One region of the Mycobacterium sp. E3339 genome, then DNA from elsewhere that is predicted to be linked to it. Evidence: riboswitches for the same ligand, from Rfam matches in the RefSeq annotation. Region 1 holds a riboswitch; the other holds the start of a gene.

Region 1 (6,434 bases):
AACGCCGACTCGCCGTCGGCGGCCAGGACCGTCTCCCAGTGCGCCGAGAGCACCCGGTCGAGATGGTGTCGCATGTCGGCGTTGTCGTCGGCGATCAGCACCAGCTGGCGCGACCTCGGGGCGGTCGCGGTCGCCCCCTCGGGCTCCACGACGGGCGTCAGCCACTGCCGGGCCTCGGCCACGTACGGGTTGGTCTCGTCGAGTAGCCCGGCCGGTGACAACTCGGCGGTGGTGCCCGCGGCGGAAAGCGGCAGCCGGATGGAAACCGTTGTCCCGCGGTCCAATTCGCTCTCGATCTGCACCGCGCCGTTGTGCAGCTCGACAAGCCCCCGCACCAGCGAAAGCCCGATCCCGGTGCCCTCGACGCTGCGGCCCCGCAGGTTGTCGGCGCGGTAGAAGCGGTCGAAGAGGCGGTCCAGGTCGGCGGCGGCGATGCCCACCCCGGTGTCGCGCATGGTGACGACGCAGTGCGCGGGTTCGGCGCGCACCCGCACCGAAATCGAGCCCCGCAGAGTGTATTTCACTGCGTTCGACAGCAGGTTCAGGATGACCGTCTCCCACATGCCCGGGTCGACGTCGGCCAGCACCGGCGAACAGTCCACGACCAGCTCCAGACCGGCGCGGTGGCAGAGCTCGGTGAAGGACGACGCGATGTGGGCGGTCAGCGCGCCGACGTCGGTGCACGCCAGCTTCGCGTTAGCGCGGCCGGCCTCGATGCGGGAGAAGTCGAGCAGCGAGTCGACCAGGCGCTGCAGGCGCCGCGCGTTGCGGCCCGCCGTGCTCAGCCGTTCCGCCAGAACGCTTTCCGGCGGCGCCTCGGACAGCGCGTCATCGAGCGGCCCGAGCAGCAGCGTCAGCGGGGTGCGGAACTCGTGGCTGACGTTGGTGAGGAACGCCGTCTTGGCCCGGTCCAGTTCGGCCAGCGCGTCGGCCCGTTGCCGTTGCTGCTCGTAGGAGACGATCTGCGCGAAGGTCGAGGTGAGCTGGTCGGCGAGCAGCTGGCAGAAGCCGCGGTACTGGGTGTCCAGGGGGCGGCGGGGGCTGATGCCGACCACCAGCGCCCCGGCCGCCGACGCCTCGCCGAGGGGCAGCACCAGTGCCTGGTCCGGGCAATCGGCCGCCAGTGCGTCGGCGATGCCGGGGATGGCGGTGGGCACGTCGTCGATGAGCCGCACCTCGGCGCGGGATCGGGATTCGGAGTCCCAGTCGGTCAGCCGCGCCAGTTCGGCCGGCAGCAACGGCGACACCGACTTCGTCGCGCCCCGCAGCGAGACCCCGCCGGACTGTTCGTCGTCGGCGTAGACGGCGATGAACGGCAGGTCCAGCGGCTGCGCCCCGCAAACAGCGACGGTGCTGCTCACCGCGTCGTCGATGGTGTGCGCGTCCATCACGGCGGTCGCCACCGAATTGAGCAGGTGGAGGCGACGCTCGCTCAACACCCGGTCGGTCGTTTCGATCACCGCGCAGAAAACGGCGCTCACCGCGCCGTCGCCGCCGATGATCGGGCTGTAGGTAAAGGTGAAGTACCGCTCCTCGGACTGGCCGCCGGTCATCAGCGGCAACATCAGGTCGTCCGACCAGGTCGCGACGCCGGTCTCCATCACGCTGGTGAGCATCGGGAAGATCTGTTCCCAGATCTCCAACCACACCTGCTCCGCGGGGCAACCCAGGGCGTCCGGGTGCTTGTCCCCCAGGATCTGCGCGTAGCCGTCGTTGTACATCAGGAACAGGTTCCCCGGCCCTAGCCAGAGAACGATCGGAAACCGCGACGTCAGAGCGGTCACCACTGCCGCCCGCACCTCGCTCGGCCAGTCCACCGGCGAGCCCAACGGATGTGTGTCCCAATCGAATTCGGCAAACCGGCGACCCATTTCCCCGCCCAGACCGACGGCAGCCGCCAGGTCGGCCGGGAGCGCGCGGGTCATTGCCGTCGCTTGGATTGAAGCGCCTCGGACAGGGAGGGGTAGACGTCGAGAATGCGATCCAGTTCGGTCACCTCGATCGGGCGGAGCACTTGGTCGTGGGCCGCAACCAGGCGGACCGACGTGCCGGCTTCCTTGCCCGCATCGTGACACTCGAGCACGGCGTTCAGCGCAGCGCTTCCGAAGAAGTCGACCGCCTGCAGGTCCACGACTACCAACCGGGCCGGGTGCGTCTCGGCCAGCTTCAGCGCTGCGGTCAGGTGAGCGGTTACCTCGTCGACGGTACTGGAGTCGACGCCGCCCTTAACGCGCACGACCACGGCGTCCTCGAGTGCCTCATGTTCCACCGCCAACAAGTTCAGCGCCTTTCGTCCGGATGCGCGGCGCGCGCCGCTCCGAGTGTCTAGGAACACTAACGGTTTGCGGACTGCCGCGTTCGCGTATTCCCCTGGTTACCCAGCGGACTCGGCGGTTATCCGTTCGTGCACCGTCAGCAGCAGATGATCGAACTGGCTTTGCAGTACGGGCGTCGCGCCGTCGAGGGCGGGAACCTCGGCCAGCAGTTGCCGGGCGAGCGCCCGCAACTTGACATTGGTCTCCTGCGACCGCCATTGCAGCACCCGAAAGGCCTGCTCCGCGCTCACCCGATAGACGACCATCAGCACGCCCTTGGCCTGCTCGATCGCCGCGCGGCTTTCGAACAGGTCGGGCAGCGCCTCGTCGAGGACCTCTTGCCGGGCGTCCTCGAAGGAGTCGGTGACGTCGACGTAGTAGCCGGCGGTGCCCACCACGGCGCCCGACTCGTCGAGCATCCGGTCGGCGACGACGATCGCGTCGTGCACCTTGCCGGCCGTGTCGATGAAGCGGTGGCGGCTGGAAAACGACCCCGCCGACTGCAGGGCGTAGTCCAGCTGCTCCTGCACGTGCGCCCGGTCGTCGGGATGCTTGTGCGACAACAGCAGCTTGGTCGTCGGCTCGACGCTCCCCGGCTCGTAGCCGTGCATCCTGGCCACTTCGTCCGACCACTCCCAGCGCTCGCCGATGAACCAGAAGCGGAAGGAGCCGACGATCGGATACCGCGCGCCGGATTCCACCGGGCTCAGCTGTTGACCGCCGGGACCGGCTGACGTCGCCCCGTCGGTCCCCCCTTGCCGTTGCACGGTTCGCATTTTTCCATCCGGGGGACTCCTCCTGCTACCACCCCGCTAAAAGGGGTAACGTCGCGGGCGGAACATCCAAAGACGCGGGAGCGCACGTTGAATGCGCTGAGAGGACGGCTTGCGGCCGTCGACCGTACGAACCTGACCGGGTAATGCCGGCGTAGGGAGATGAAAAATGACCGATGTCCTTTCCCAAGCCGTCGAGGCCGCCGTCACCACCGGGCCCATCGCGGGCAGCAGCAAGGTGTACCTCGACGTCGAGGGCATGCGCGTCCCGTTCCGGCGGGTGCACCTGTCCACCGGGGACCACTTCGACCTCTACGACACGTCGGGCCCCTACACCGATTCCGATGCGGTGATCGACCTGACGGCCGGGCTGCCGGCGCGGCCCGGCGTGGTCCGCGACCGCGGCACCCAGCTGCAGCGGGCCCGGGCCGGCGAAATCACCGCCGAGATGGCCTACATCGCGGCACGGGAGGGCATGCCCGCCGAACTCGTGCGCGACGAGGTCGCCCGCGGCCGCGCGGTGATCCCCGCCAACCACAACCACCCCGAGAGCGAGCCGATGATCATCGGCAAGGCCTTCGCGGTGAAGGTCAACGCCAACATCGGCAACTCGGCGGTGACGTCGTCGATCGCCGAAGAGGTGGACAAGATGGTGTGGGCCACCCGGTGGGGCGCAGACACCATCATGGATTTGTCCACCGGCAAGAACATCCACGAGACCCGCGAGTGGATCCTGCGCAACTCCCCCGTGCCGGTCGGCACGGTGCCCATCTACCAGGCGCTGGAAAAGGTCAAGGGCGACCCGACGGAACTGACGTGGGAGATCTACCGCGACACCGTGATCGAGCAGTGCGAGCAGGGCGTGGACTACATGACCGTGCACGCCGGCGTGCTGCTGCGGTATGTGCCGCTGACCGCCAAGCGGGTGACCGGCATCGTGTCCCGCGGCGGATCGATCATGGCGGCCTGGTGCCTGGCCCATCACCGGGAGTCGTTCCTGTACACCAACTTCGAGGAGCTCTGCGACATCTTCGCCCGGTACGACGTCACCTTCTCGCTCGGTGACGGGCTGCGGCCCGGCTCGATCGCGGACGCCAACGACGCCGCGCAATTCGCCGAGCTCCGCACGCTGGGCGAGCTGACGAAGATCGCGAAAGCCCATGGCGCGCAGGTGATGATCGAGGGGCCCGGGCATGTCCCGATGCACAAGATCGTCGAGAACGTCCGGCTGGAAGAGGAACTGTGCGAGGAGGCCCCGTTCTACACCCTGGGGCCGCTGGCGACCGACATCGCGCCGGCCTACGACCACATCACGTCGGCGATCGGCGCGGCGATCATCGCCCAGGCCGGCACCGCGATGCTGTGCTACGTGACGCCCAAGGAGCACCTGGGGCTGCCGGACCGCAAGGACGTCAAGGACGGGGTGATCGCCTACAAGATCGCCGCGCACGCCGGCGATCTCGCCAAGGGCCACCCCCGCGCGCAGGAGCGCGACGACGCCTTGAGCACCGCGCGCTTCGAGTTCCGCTGGAACGACCAGTTCGCGTTGTCGTTGGACCCCGACACCGCACGGGAATTCCACGACGAGACGCTGCCGGCCGAACCCGCCAAGACGGCGCACTTCTGCTCGATGTGCGGGCCCAAGTTCTGCTCCATGCGCATTACCCAGGACGTCCGCGACTACGCGGCCGCGCACGGGCTGGACAGCGAGGAGGCGATCGAGGCGGTCATGAGCGAGGGCATGGCCGAGAAGTCGCGCGAGTTCGCCGAGCACGGCAATCGGGTGTACCTGCCCCTGACGCCCACTCAGTGAGTTTTCTGCCGCTGCCACCGTCGGGCACCACGCCGCTGCGCGTGCTGTCCATCGCCGGGTCGGACTCGGGCGGCGGCGCGGGCATTCAGGCCGACCTGCGCACCATGGCGCTGCTCGGCGTGCACGCCTGCGTCGCGGTGTCCGCGGTGACCGTACAGAACACGGTGGGGGTCAAGGGTTTTCACGAGGTGCCCGCCGACGTCGTCGCCGCCCAGATCGAGGCCGTGGTGACCGACATCGGCGTTCAGGCCGCCAAGACCGGGATGCTCGCGTCGTCGGCCATCATCGCCGCGGTGGCCGACGCCTGGCTCCGGCTGGGTCTGACGCGTTCGTCGGTCCCGCTCGTAGTCGATCCGGTGTGCGCGTCAATGCACGGCGACGCCCTACTGGCCACGTCGGCGCTGGATTGCCTTCGGCACCAACTGTTTCCGTTGGCCACCCTGGTCACGCCGAACCTCGACGAGGTGCGATTGCTGGTGGGCGTCGACGTCGTGGATGCCGAGTCGCAGCGGGCGGCGGCCAAGGCCTTGCAGGCGCTGGGCCCGCGTTGGGCGCTGGTCAAGGGCGGACACCTGCGGTCGTCCGAGCGCAGCTGCGACCTGCTCTACGACGGTGAATCCTTCTACGAGTTCGACGCCGAGAGGTTGCCCGGCGGCAACGACCACGGCGGTGGCGACACGCTGGCCACGGCCATCGCGTGCGCCCTGGCGCACGGTTACACCGTCCCCGACGCCGTCGGGTTCGGGAAGCGCTGGGTGACCGAGTGCCTGCGGGCGTCCTATCCGCTGGGCCACGGCCACGGCCCCGTCTCCCCCCTCTTCCGGCTGTCATGACTGCCCTGGATCAGATCGCCGGTGTCGCGCACGAACCCGACGGCTCACCGGCCGGCGTCGTGGTGCTCACCCACGGCGCCGGCGGCAACCGGGATTCGCCGCTGCTACAACAGGTTTGCGACGAGTGGGCGCGGCGCGGCTGGCTCGCGGTGCGGTACAACCTGCCCTACCGGCGGCGCCGCCCCACGGGCCCGCCGTCGGGTTCGGCGGCCGCCGACCGCGCCGGGATCGTCGAGGCGATCACGCTGTGCCGCGGCCTGGTCGACGGCCCACTGGTCGCCGGGGGGCATTCCTACGGCGGCCGGCAGACGTCCATGGTGGTGGCCGCCCGTGAGGCCGCGGTGGACGTGCTGACGCTGTTCTCCTACCCGGTGCATCCGCCGGGGAAGCCGGAGCGCGCCCGCACCGAGCACCTGCCCGATATCCGGGTGCCGACCGTGTTCACCCACGGAACGTCGGACCCCTTCGGCACACCCGACGAGTTGCGCGCGGCCGCCGCGCTGGTCACCGGCACCACCGCCGTCGTCGAGATCGCCGGCGCGCGACACGATCTGCGGTCCAAGACGCTGAACGTACCGGCGCTTGCGGTCGACGCGGCCCTGCAGCTGCTCGGGCGCAATTAGACAGTTTGGACTGCTCAGTTTAGACTGTCTGTGTGGACGCCGTCACCGAGTCAGCCGTCGCGGCGGCCCGCGACCTG
Region 2 (6,434 bases), on a different contig from region 1:
CCCACCTTCGCGATCGACGAATCCCGCGGCGCCAGGATGCGCTGGTTGGCGTCCAGGTAGACGGTCGAGAAGTTGACCTGCTTGCGCCGCTCGCAGGTGATGGTCATGGTCTTCACCACGACGTCGACCTCGGAGCGCTGCAGGGCGGTGACGCGCTCGTCGGACGACAGGATGCGGTACTCGACGTGCGAGGGGGCGCCGAAGATGTCGCGGGCGATCTCGCCGGCGATGTCGACGTCGAAACCGGTGATTTCGCCGGTGATCGGGTCGCGGAAGCTGAACAGGTTGCTGCCGATGTCCAGCCCGACGATCAGCCGGCCGCGGGCGCGGATGTCGGCGACCGCGGCGTCCGCCTCGGCCTTGTTCGGGAAGGGCCGCAGGCTCGCCGTCAGGTCGCAGTTCTGGCTGCCGTCGTCCGCCGGCAGCGGCGGCTCCGGCGGCAGCTGCTGCATGCCGACCGGGGTGGGCGGCGGCAGCGTCGGCACGGTGGCCACCGTCAGCTGTTCGGTGTGCGCGCACCCCGCCAGCACCCCCACGGTTGCCAGCGCGGCGAGCGCGGCGAGCGCGCGCGGCATCATCGATACTCTTTCAGCCGCGGCCACAGGCCCAGCGCCACCGCGATGGCGGCGCCGAGGCTGAGCACCACCCCGCCGACCTGGGCGCCGGACAGCCCGCTCCGCGCGTTGAGGACGTCGTTGCGCAGGTGCGTGCGGCTCTGGTCCATGGCCTTGACCAGCTGGTCCTCGAGCTTGTCGAACGCAGGCGTGGAGTCGTTCTCGCTGCTGCCCAGCGCGACCTGGGTGGCGGCCCGGTAGTTGCCCACCGAGATGTAGGAGTTGATCCGGTCGTTGGCCTGCCGCCAGCGCAGCAGCAGCTGGTCGGCGCCTTCGAGGTCGGGCTTGTCGACGGCGTCGCTGCGGACCATGTACTGGTCGAGCTGGGAGTGCATGGAGTCGATGCGCTGATAGAACGACTGCTTGCGCTTCTCCTCGTCCCCGCGGCGAATCAGCGACAGCGTCTCGTCGGCGCGCGCCTGCTGCGCGGTGATCGCGACGTTGGTCACGATCCGCAGCGAGTCCGCGGCGGTGTTCTTGGCGCTCCGGCTGGCGGCCGTGGAGATGGTCAACGCAGTTCCGACCCATACCACCATGACGAGAATAGCGAGGCCGCCGACGACCAGGCCCGGGTTTATTCGGCGCCGGGTGCGGCGGGCCAGCCACCGATGGGCGAAGGCCCCGAAGACCGCGGTGGCGCTGACCACCAGGATGACCGGCGCCGGGATCTGCGTGGACGCGGTGGTTTCCGCATCCACCCGCTCCGAGGTGGCCTGATACAGCTGTGCGGCGTCGGGCAGGATCGTCGACTGCATCAGCCCCGAGGCCTCCGACAGGTACGACGACCCGACGGGATTGCCCTCCCGGTTGTTGGTACGCGCGATTTCGATCAGGCCGGTGTAGACGGCGAGTTCGGCGTTGATCCGGCCCAGCAGCTGCACCAGCGGTTCGTCGGTGAGCCCGCTCGACGCCCGGGTCACCGCGACCGACGCGTCGGTGATCGCCTGCTCGTAGCGCTGCCGCACCGGTGGCGGCTCGGCCTCGGCGATGAACGCGGTGGCCGCCGCCGCGTCGGCGACCGACAGCGTGGTGTACAGCCGCCCGGCGGCGAACGACAGCGGCTCGGTGTGGTTGAGCACCGTGGTCAGCACCTGCTGGCGGTGGTTGATGGTCGTCGAGGTGGCGAAGGCGCAGATACCGCCGAGCACGGCCAGCACGATGCCGATGGTCAGGATGCGGCCGGGCGTGGTGGAGATGAACCACCAGCGCGGATGGGCTGGTTCGGCCGGCGACCGCGACCCCTGCGGCTCCGTCGACGGGTGCGCCAGCTCAACCGTCACGTCGAATCAGCCCTCATCTTTCGCGACCACTGGAACGCTTCACGAACTCAATAAGCGAATTCTAAGAGGATGTTGCGGCGGATGGGTGGAGGCAGACCAATTGACCAGCGATCACGTGCCTATCCTGAACTCGTGCAGGGCGACGGTGACGGTTGGGTGGTATCCCGCAGCGGCGCCCACTATTGGGGCCGGTTCGGCGCGGCGGGCCTCCTGCTGCGGGCCCCGCGGCCGGACGGCAGCCCCGCAGTGCTGCTGCAGCACCGCGCGGTGTGGAGCCATCAGGGTGGGACGTGGGGCCTGCCCGGCGGCGCACGCGACAGCCACGAGTCGCCCGAGGAGACCGCCGTTCGCGAGGCGCACGAGGAGGCCGGCCTGCCCGGCGAGCTGCTGACGGTGCGCTCGACGGTCGTCACCGCCGAGGTCACCGGGCTCGGCGGCGCGCGCTGGACCTACACTACGGTGGTCGCCGACGCGGCCGAGCTGCTGCCCACGGTGCCCAACGGGGAGAGCGCCGAGATGCGCTGGGTCGCCGAGGACGAGGTGGCCGAGCTGCCACTGCATCCGGGTTTCGCGGCGAGCTGGCAACGGCTGCGCAGCGCCACGGCGCTGCTGCCGCTGGGCGACGCCGACGAGCGACGCCGGCACCTGCCGCGCACGATCGAGATCGAGGACGGCGTCTTCGTCTGGTGCATGCCGGGCCCCCCGCTCGAAGCCGACGAGACGCCGGCGCATCCCCGGATCAATTCGCTGCTGCAAGCGCTGAGCTGAGCCGTTGCGCCGCGTCCCGCGGGTCTTCGGCCGCGGTGATCGCGCGCACCACCACGACGCGTCGGGCGCCCGCGGCGAGCACCTCGGGCAACCGCTGGGCGTCGATGCCCCCGATCGCGAACCACGGCTTGTGTCCGCCGATCGCGGCGGCCGCCCGCACCAGCGCCAGTCCCGGAGCCGCGCGGCCCGGTTTGGTGGGGGTTGGCCAGCACGGGCCGACGCAGAAGTAATCGGGCCCGGCGGGCCCAGAAGAACGAGCCGCCGCGGTCGCCTGGTCGGGGTCGTGGCTGGACAGGCCCAGCAGCGTGTCCGGCCCGACGAAATCGCGCGCGATGTCCGGCGGCAGGTCGCCCTGCCCCAGATGCAGCACGTCGGCGCCGGCCGCGCGGGCGATGTCCGCCCGGTCGTTGACCGCGAACAGCGCGCCGTGCCGGCGGGCCGCGTCGGCCAGGATCTCGCAGGCCGCCAGCTCGTCGCGCGCCTCGAGGGGCCCGAACCGCTGCTCCCCGGGCGACCCCTTGTCGCGCAGCTGAATGATGTCGACCCCGCCGGCCAGCGCGGCGTCGGCGAACTCGGCCAGATCGCCCCGCTCCCGGCGCGCGTCGGTGCACAGATACAACCGCGCGGCCGCCAGCCGATCAACTCGTTGATGCACACCGCGACGCTAGCGCGCTAGCGTGGAGGCCGAAGAACCATACAGACACGGGAGTCCCGGGAACGGGGTCTGAGAGTGGGCGCGCCTGCCCTTACCGTCACACCTGATCCGGGTCATGCCGGCGAAGGGAGGCCAACATGCCAGCAGACCGAGGGTCGTTGGCGGTCATCGGCGGCGGCGTGATCGGGCTGTCGGTGGCGCGCCGCGCGGCGCAGGCCGGCTGGTCGGTGCGGGTGCACCGCACCGCCGACAAGGGCGCGTCCTGGGTCGCCGGCGGCATGCTGGCCCCGCACAGCGAGGGCTGGCCCGGCGAGGAACGGTTGTTGCGGCTGGGCCTGGAGTCGTTGCGGCTCTGGCGCGAGGGCGGCTTCACCGACGGGCTGCCGCCGCACGTGGTGACCGCCCGGGAGTCGTTGGTGGTGGCCGTCGACCGGGCCGACGTCGCGGACCTGCGCACCGTCGCCGACTGGTTGTCCGCGCAGGGGCACCCGGTGGTCTGGGAGTCCGCGGCGCGGGATTTGGAACCGCTGCTGGCGCAAGGCATCCGGCACGGCTTTCGCGCGCCGACCGAGCTGGCGGTGGACAACCGCGCGGTGCTCGACGCGCTGTCGACGGAATGCGAACGCCTCGGGGTGCGCTGGGCACCGCCGGCGCGCGACCTGTCGGCGGTCGACGGCGATGCGGTCGTGATCGCCAACGGCATCGACGCTCCCGCGCTGTGGCCCGGGCTGCCGGTGCGCCCGGTCAAGGGCGAGGTACTGCGGCTGCGCTGGCGGCGCGGCTGTATGCCGGTGCCGCAGCGCGTCATTCGCGCCCGCGTGCACGGGCGGCAGGTGTACCTGGTGCCCCGCGCGGACGGCGTGGTCGTCGGCGCCACCCAGTACGAGCACGGGCGCGACACGGCCCCGGTGGTCTCGGGGGTGCGCGACCTGCTCGACGACGCCTGCGCGGTGTTGCCGGCGCTCGGCGAATACGAACTGGCCGAGTGCGCCGCCGGGCTGCGCCCGATGACACCCGACAACCTGCCCCTGGTGCAACGCCTGGACGAGCGAACCCTGGTGGCCGGCGGCCACGGCCGATCGGGGTTCCTGCTCGCGCCGTGGACCGCCGAACAGATCGTGTCCGAACTGGCCCCGGTGGGAGCCCGGTCATGATCGTCGTGGTCAACGAACGCAAGCTCGACGTCGACGAGCGGACCACGGTGGCCGCGTTGCTGGAGTCGCTGGGCTACCCGGACCGCGGCGTCGCGGTGGCCATGGACGACGCGTTGCTGCCCCGCTCCAGTTGGACGACAACGCTTTTCGATGGTGCTCGGCTCGAGGTGGTGACGGCGGTGCAGGGTGGCTGACTCCTCGAAACTCACCATCGGTGACCGCAGCTTCGCCTCGCGCCTGATCATGGGCACCGGGGGAGCGACCAGCCTGGCCGCGTTGGAGGAGGCGCTGGTCGCGTCGGGCACCGAACTGACCACGGTCGCGATGCGGCGGGTCGACGCCGAGGGCGGGACCGGGCTCCTGGACCTGCTCAACCGGCTCGGCATCACGCCGCTGCCCAACACCGCGGGGTGCCGCAGCGCGGCCGAGGCGGTGCTCACCGCGCAGCTGGCCCGCGAGGCGCTGAACACCAACTGGGTCAAGCTGGAGGTGATCGCCGACGAACGCACGCTGTTGCCCGACGCGGTCGAATTGGTCCGGGCGGCAGAACAATTGGTCGACGACGGCTTCGTCGTGCTGCCCTATACCAACGACGACCCGGTGTTGGCGCGGCGGCTCGAAGACGCCGGATGCGCGGCCGTTATGCCGCTCGGTTCGCCGATCGGCACGGGCCTGGGCATCACCAACCCGCACAACATCGAGATGATCGTCGCCCGCGCCGGCGTCCCGGTGGTGCTCGACGCCGGCATCGGCACCGCCAGCGACGCCGCGCTTGCGATGGAATTGGGTTGCGACGCGGTGCTTTTGGCCACCGCGGTGACCCGGGCCGCCGATCCCGCGACGATGGCGGCCGCGATGGCCGCCGCCGTCACCGCCGGCTATCTGGCCCGCCGGGCCGGGCGGATTCCCAAGCGCTTCTGGGCGCAGGCGTCCAGCCCGCAGCGATGAAACGGTATGTGGCGCTAGGCAGTTCGATGGCCGCCGGTCCCGGCATCCGGCCGCGTGCCGCGGGCGCGCCGTTCGGCTCGGGCCGGTCGGCGCGCAACTATCCGCACCTGGTCGCGCGGCGCTGCGGCCTCGAACTGGTGGACGTCACCTTCTCCGGCGCCACCACCGCACACGTCCTCGCCGAGCGGCAGCGCGGCGCACCGCCCCAGATCACCGCCCTGGACGGCTCGGAAGGCTTGGTGACCATCACGATCGGGGGCAACGACGTCGGCTACATCCCGTTGCTGGTGGGCGCCTCGTTGCCGCGCCCGGTCAAATGGCTGCCGCTGCTCGGTGCGCGCATCACCGAACTGCTGGACTCCGACGCGCGGAACCGGGCCCTCGACGCCGTGTTCGAATCACTCTGCGCGGTCGGTCATGCGGTGCGCGAGCGCGCCCCGCGGGCCCGCGTCGTCTTCGTCGACTACCTGACCGTCCTGCCGCCCGCGGGTGCGCCGGCCGCCCCGCTCTCGCCGGAGGACGCCGACCTCGGTCGCCACGTGGCCGCGACACTGGAACGGCTCACGGCCGACGCGGCGACGGAAACCGGCTGCGAAGTGGTCCGGGCCGGCGCGGCCAGCCGGGACCACCACGCGTGGTCGGCTGACCCCTGGACCACCAGACCCGGTGTGCCGCTACCGGGCCGGGCGGCGCCGCTGCACCCGAACGCCGCCGGGATGCGCGCCGCCGCCGACCTGGTGGCCGCGCTGTGCTGACGGGTCAGCCGTTGGTGCGCCACCACTGGTAGAGGGCGTTGACGTCGGAGTTGGCCGCCGTCAGATGGCCCAACACGTTCTTGGCGTCGGTGGTCCAGGTCAGCGTCGCGTAGTTCTTGTAGGTGCCGCACGCGATCTGGCCGCCCGTCTGGCCGTTCTGCTTCCAGGTGCCCGGTGACTGCCCGGCGTCGCCGCAGGCGGCCAGCGAGACGTCCTTGATGGTGGAACTGAACGCCGCGCCCAGGTTCGTGCCGTTGGAG

What was found. A riboswitch is a leader RNA that binds a small molecule or an ion and turns the genes downstream of it on or off. The one in region 1 is predicted to bind thiamine pyrophosphate.
Region 2: it holds a riboswitch for thiamine pyrophosphate, as region 1 does, so the genes downstream of both, thiO (glycine oxidase ThiO) here and thiC (phosphomethylpyrimidine synthase ThiC) in region 1, are expected to answer to the same signal.

Annotation. Positions count from the first base shown of each region.
Region 1 is NZ_LZIZ01000020.1:43,924-50,357, forward strand. It holds gene A5702_RS01210 (SpoIIE family protein phosphatase) at 1-1,925, opposite strand, end outside; gene A5702_RS01215 (STAS domain-containing protein) at 1,922-2,284, opposite strand; gene A5702_RS01220 (PAS and ANTAR domain-containing protein) at 2,375-3,091, opposite strand; TPP riboswitch at 3,156-3,266, shown strand; gene thiC (phosphomethylpyrimidine synthase ThiC) at 3,258-4,901, shown strand; gene thiD (bifunctional hydroxymethylpyrimidine kinase/phosphomethylpyrimidine kinase) at 4,898-5,734, shown strand; gene A5702_RS01235 (alpha/beta family hydrolase) at 5,731-6,357, shown strand; gene A5702_RS01240 (MarR family winged helix-turn-helix transcriptional regulator) at 6,390-6,434, shown strand, end outside.
Region 2 is NZ_LZIZ01000064.1:4,268-10,701, forward strand. It holds gene A5702_RS05775 (glutamate ABC transporter substrate-binding protein) at 1-578, opposite strand, end outside; gene glnX (protein kinase G-activating protein GlnX) at 575-1,894, opposite strand; gene A5702_RS05785 (NUDIX hydrolase) at 2,027-2,662, shown strand; gene thiE (thiamine phosphate synthase) at 2,634-3,317, opposite strand; TPP riboswitch at 3,355-3,464, shown strand; gene thiO (glycine oxidase ThiO) at 3,455-4,471, shown strand; gene thiS (sulfur carrier protein ThiS) at 4,468-4,665, shown strand; gene A5702_RS05805 (thiazole synthase) at 4,715-5,419, shown strand; gene A5702_RS05810 (SGNH/GDSL hydrolase family protein) at 5,416-6,174, shown strand; gene A5702_RS05815 (serine/threonine protein kinase) at 6,179-6,434, opposite strand, start outside.